2 regions of the Lacticaseibacillus huelsenbergensis genome follow, and region 2 is predicted to be linked to the other one. Evidence: predicted binding sites of a transcription regulator. Region 2 holds the regulator's gene; the other holds the start of a gene.
The links. The regulator NrdR, encoded in region 2, represses ribonucleotide reductase genes. The targets are predictions, from matches to a motif close to ACACNATATATNGTGT.

Region 1 (3,150 bases), 1.5 Mb from region 2:
TCCCAGGCTTTGCAATGATCGTCCAACGCCTTGACGATTGAAACGGAAAACGCCTTGGCTTCGGGATTCTTTTCCCATGCTGAACCATAGAAAACCGTGCCGACTTCGTATAAGCCGATGTAACCAAGCGATACCGTGGCGCGGCCGTTTTTAAATAAATCATCGACGCTGTCTGTGTCAGCCAAACGCTTGCCAAATGCGCCGTACTTGTAAAGAATCGGGGCACTTTCCGGCGTCGCCTGTTTGGTGCGCTCGATCTTATACAGCAGGCCTTCCTTGCAAATACGCATCCGTTCTTCAAAAATCTTCCAGAACTTGTCCTTGTCGCCTTTGGACTCCATGGCAATCCGTGGCAGATTGACCGTGATCACCCCAAGGTTCATCCGGCCGGCGTTGACTTCTTTGCCGGTCTTGGGATCGGTCCAACCTTGCAAAAAGCTGCGGCACCCCATCGGCGCTTTGAATGAGCCGGTCAGCCGCTTGATGGTATCGTATGACACGACATCTGGGTACATCCGTTTGGTGGCACATTCGATGGCCAGCTGCTTGACGTCATAGTTGGGGTCTTCCGGATTGAGGTTCAGTCCGCGCTTCAACGTGAAGACCAGCTTCGGGAAAATCGCGGTACGGCGCTCTTTACCCAGACCAAGAATCCGAATTTTCAGAATATCCTTTTGAATTTCCCGTTCGATCCAGCTGGTGCCCAATCCAAAGCCAACGGTGACAAAAGGCGTCTGTCCTTGCGTCGAATAAAGGGTGTTGACCTGATATTCCAACGTTTGCAAGGCATCATAAATATCCTTCTTGGTCTGCTTCACAGCCAACGCTTTCAATTGGGCCGGATCATCAATCACATCGCCGAATTCCTTTAGATGTTTCTGATAATTTTTCTCGGCAAACGGGGCCAGCACCTGATCCGTGCGATCACTGGAGCAACCGCCATATTGGCTGGAAGCCACATTCGCGATAATCTGGGTCATCTGGGTCACCGCCACCTGAATCGAGTGGGCCGGCTCTACTTCGGCGTTACCAATGCAAAAGCCATGATTCAACATGTAGTCAAAATCAATTAAGCAGCAGTTGGTTTCTGCCATAAACGGGGTGTAATCAAGGTCATGCCAATGAATATCGCCACGCAAATGGGCATTGGCCACAGCGGGCGGCAACATTTTCAGCCCGACCGCCTTAGCCACAGCACCGGCAGTGAGATCGCGCTGGGTCGAGAACACGCGGCTATCCTTATTGGCATTCTCGTTCACCACGCTCTTGTCACGATTGACAAGCTTCGCCACATTGTAATTGACATCTTGCTTCTGCTTACGCGCCAAATCCCGCTTCAGCCGATATTGCGTATACGCCTCGGCCCAGTCATACTTCTCGGCTGCAATCAGCGTCTGCTCAACCACCGTCTGAACCTCGGCGATTTCAACATCATCATGATAGCGATCGCGAATTTTAGCCGTCACCGTATCCGTCAAGTGATCAATCGTCAGCACATCACTGGGTGACAGCTCTGCCACGCTCTCCGCCGCCTTTGTAATCGCGGTGCTAATCTTGCTCGCATCAAAATCAACGATGCGCCCGTCTCGTTTCTTGATTTGTGTATAAAATTCAATCATGGCTAATCCCCCAGTACACTGACTTGTTCCACTTGCATCAATACATATAGTATACAGGATTTTCCTTCAAATGAAAGCACTAAACCACTAAATTTGGTGGGTAATGGCACAATACTATACATGATATAGTGGTTTTGCATCATTTGATTGTCAGCGATCGATTTTTAAAATAACGGCTCATCCGTCTCAGAACATAACAAACTCGCATAACTGCGGCTTTATCGTGTCATCAAAAAAGGCGGCCGTTCCGCAAGACGATCATTCATCGTCCTGCAAACCGGTCGCATCTCGTTTTAAAGCCCGCGATGGTCCTGATTTGATGCTGCTTGGCAAACCGTTCAACGCCGTCAACTGAAAGTTAGCCCACACCGGCTGGATTCAGGATCACAAGCTCAAAGGCTTCGGATCAATTTTCTTTCTCAGCTTGCGCATAAATAAAGTCAGAATTCAAACAGTCTATACATTTTTTAATTATCCCAACTGTCTTTTTTCATCAAGTCTTGTATGCAGTTGTAAAAGTGCAAATCTGGCAATCGGCTGTGCGATACACATTTCAACGAATAATGAAATAGCAAAGTTTCTGGGCCACTTATAGAAAAACATCTGTATCGGTTCTAAGGTGATAGCGCGTGTCCCAATCCATGTTCCGATTACAGTCAGAAAAACAGACATCATCAATACTGTACATAAAATATTCACGACAATATGAGAGCGGAAACTGTCGTCTTTCGCCGCAATCAGAGCTGTCATTTTTTCTGCCGGTATATAAGTAATAAGCACAATAACAATCACACTCAGCCAGATAAACGGAAGTATCGTCAGTACGTCTCGCCACACATAAAGGTGAAATCCTGACTCAAAAAAGGTAATAAGCGGCGCGATAATATTTACAGAGACAATAGAAACAATCCCCATAAATAGTGCAAATTCTTTTTTGTTACGTGGTAATTTCATGTAAAAATCCATCTTTATACTTCCTCCTAAAATCAAAAAGTGCAATAGAAAAACGGCTCAGACAATACAAGATTTCCGATATTCGAGACGCTTTGGCAAAAAATCCGACAAATAAAAAACAACGTAGAAACATCAAAATTCTACGCTGTCCGCTGTTTGACTCCTTAATTCTACCAAAGGTTTTCTTCTATTATCAATTAAAAGATCAGTTCGAATGTTTTCCGACTATCGGTGTATTGTATTTCCCATATCAGGAATAACTGGGCCGCCATCCCCTCGTTTTTACGAGAGGATTTTATGGTTTATATGATTTCCTCTAGATATTCCTTATGTTTCTTTACTTCTCCATATAATTGCCTTGATGGCATATTCATGGTCATAATCCTCTTTCAAAAGGAAATGCAAGATCTGTGTTGAATACACGCCGATTTAGTCTTTTTCATCTCATTCCTCCCACACCTTTAATAGCTATATTATAACGCAGCATTTTATTTCTCGTAAGTTTTAATTTTGTTTTTTTTGCGTTTGTAGATCTATACGAGTCGGTCTTTGTGCGGTATCTTGCAGCATCATAGTA
Region 2 (3,150 bases):
TCCTACCGCAGAAATGGAGCAACTTGGCAAACTTGTGCCTAAGATTATGGATTCTGCCGTGCAATTGGACGTGCCGTTGAAAGTCGATAGCCATTACGGTCCGACTTGGTTTGATGCGAAATAAGGAGAACGGGAATGCCAGAGTTACCTGAAGTCGAAACGGTTCGCCGTTCATTGTTGCCACTTATCAAAAACAAACGGATCACCGCCATTAGTACGAATTGGGCGAAAATTCTGATTAATGGCTTGCCGACTTTTCAAAAAGAAGTCGTCGGCGCTGCTGTCACCACGATCGATCGCCGGGGAAAATATCTGTTGATTCGGCTGAACAACGGTGAAACCATTGTCAGCCATTTACGCATGGAAGGTCGCTATTACGTTGTTAGCGATGGCCATACGCCATTTGACAAGCACGATCATGTGACTTTTACGTTCCAGGATGGAAGCCAACTGCGCTACCGGGATTTACGCAAGTTTGGCCGCATGCGCTTGATTCATACTGGTCAGGAACAATCGGTGCCGGCGTTGGCAAAATTAGGGCCGGAGCCGACCCCTGCGACGTTTGACGAGGCGGCGTTTGCCCAAAAACTAAAACGCCATCATAAAGCGATCAAATCGGTGTTACTGGATCAGACCGTTGTTGCCGGTATCGGCAATATTTATGCCGACGAAGTTTTATGGTTGAGTCGTTTGAATCCATTGCAGCCAGCTGATACGCTGACAAAAAAAGAAATTCATACCTTACATGACAATATTATCAAGGAGTTAGATGCGGCCATTGCTGCTGGCGGCACCAGTGCTCATACCTACGTTGATGCAAAAGGCAACCGCGGCTCTTTTCAAGATGCCCTACATGTTTACGATCGGGAAGGGACGCCTTGTGATCGCTGCGGCACACTCATTGTTAAAATCAAAGTCGGCCAACGCGGTACCCATTATTGTCCCCACTGCCAACCTCTGCATCAAAGGAGGCGTCCGGCATGACCTATTTATTGGGTTTGACAGGCGGTATTGCCTCAGGAAAATCAACGGTGAGTCGAGTCTTTAAAGCAGCTGGCTATCCAGTCGTAGATGCCGATGTGATTGCGCGCCGGATTGTCGAACCCGGTCGGCCTGCACTCGCCCGTATTGTCCAGGCATTTGGGCCACAAGTACTGCGCGAGGACGGTAAACTCAACCGTGCCAAGCTCGGTGAGATTGTCTTTTCCCAACCGCGGCGTTTGGAGGCGCTGAATCAAATTAATCGACCATACCTGCGCGCGGCGATTAATCAAGCGTTAGCACAGGCGAAATCTGGCGGTGCTGCGATTGTGGTTGGTGACATTCCACTCCTTTACGAAGCCGATTATGCCGATGCATTCGATGGTGTTGCCGTGGTCACCGTTGATCCCAAGGTTCAGTTGGACCGGTTGATGGCCCGTGATGGTCTGACAGAAGCCGAAGCCAAAGAACGCATTGCATCACAGATACCCTTGGCGGAAAAAGCGGCCATGGCTGATTTTGTCATTGACAATAACGGAAAATCAGAAGCAACGATTGCCCAAGCGAAAGCCTTGATCCGCCAGTTACAGCACCTATCATAAGCGGCGTGTGCGTGCTATAATTAATTATCAAACTTTGATTAAGAAGGTGGAGTCGTGCAATGTCCCCATTGCCATCATAATAGTTCGCGGGTCGTTGATTCGCGTCCCACAGACGGCGGTCGGGCGATCCGACGCCGGCGCGAATGCGAGAATTGCGGGTTTCGCTTCACGACTTTTGAACGAGTCGAGCAAACCCCGTTATTGGTGATTAAGAAAAATGGTACCAGAGAAGAGTTCAATCGTGAGAAGATTCTGAAGGGACTGATCCGGGCCGCAGAAAAACGACCGGTCACCATGGAGCAGATGCAAGGGATCGTTGATTCGGTTGAAAACCAATTGCGTGCGATTGGTGAAAATGAAGTTTCCAGTCAAGCGATTGGCGAATATGTCATGTCCAAGCTAGCAGATGTTGATGACGTGGCTTATATTCGCTTCGCCAGTGTTTATCGGCAGTTCAAAGATATGTCCGTCTTCATGCAAGAGCTTCAGGATATGATGAAGAAGGAAAAGACTAAGAAATAGTGAGCGCAAAACAAGCGGACCTGGGGCAGTTGTCTCAGGTCCGTTGTCTGAAAAGAGGTGAATTTGCTATGCAGCGTCCGGATACGTTTATGCCACAAGCAGGCTTTGTGTTGACCAAGGCAGGTTATTTTAGCGACTTTGATGAAAAGATCGCCATCTCGCTTTATCAACCGCTCGTGGGGCCGATTGCCATGGCGCTTTATCTAAGTCTATGGCAGGAAGTCAAAGACCGCGCTTTGGTGACGGATCGGCGCCCGCAACTCTGGCTATTGGATTTGTTGGATATCGACATCGATCAGCTCTTTGTGGCTCGCGTGAAACTGGAAGCAGTCGGCTTATTGCGAACTTATACGCAAGTCGATTCCCTAGGACGCTATTACGCTTATGAACTTTATCCGCCAGTGCAGCCAGATGCCTTTTTTAAAGATGATTTGATGGGCCTGTTGCTTTATGACAAGGTTGGTGAAAAACGGTATGACGAACTGGTTGCACAGTTCAGTCTGAAACCGGTTCGCCGCCCGGAATGGCAGGAGATCACAGCAAACTTTTTGGACGTGTTTCGCTTTGACCACAACTTAAGCGGGGAACCAAGTGCGGTGGTTGCCGCCAAAAAGGCAATGGCTCAAAATCAGCCTCAATTACCGCGGCTTGGTAATGGCGAAGGCTATGACTGGGAACTTTTGCAATCGTTGTTAGCCAACAGCAATATTCAGTCAGGCCAATTAGCCAAACACCAAGAGGCACTGTATCAAATCGCCGGGTTTTACGGGATTCAACCACCTGACTTTGCGCGGCTGATCAGTCGGGCGACGGATGTGATGACGGGCAAAATCGACTTGAACGCGTTGCGGCGGCTGGCCGAGCAAAGTTATACCCGCCAGCAGCCGCAAACCAAGGCGCAGCCAGTAGCAACCAAACCGCCAAAAGTGGCTAGTGCTGACGAAGCGCTGCTGAAACGGGCCAAAAGCATGCCACCGCGTCAGTTTTTAACCGCGGCCAAACAGGCTAAGAATGACCGGATGTATCCGGCCAATAATGAATTGCG

Region 1: nrdD (anaerobic ribonucleoside-triphosphate reductase) is a predicted target of NrdR. The motif match lies at 1,736-1,751, and genes of this name have one in related genera.

The regions. Positions count from the first base shown of each region.
Region 1 covers NZ_CP120687.1:1,351,293-1,354,442, reverse strand. The annotation lists gene nrdD (anaerobic ribonucleoside-triphosphate reductase) at 1-1,619, opposite strand, end outside; gene LHUE1_RS06060 (hypothetical protein) at 2,091-2,585, opposite strand.
Region 2 covers NZ_CP120687.1:2,952,955-2,956,104, reverse strand. The annotation lists gene polA (DNA polymerase I) at 1-124, shown strand, start outside; gene mutM (DNA-formamidopyrimidine glycosylase) at 136-984, shown strand; gene coaE (dephospho-CoA kinase) at 981-1,583, shown strand; gene nrdR (transcriptional regulator NrdR) at 1,638-2,105, shown strand; gene LHUE1_RS13690 (replication initiation and membrane attachment family protein) at 2,174-3,150, shown strand, end outside.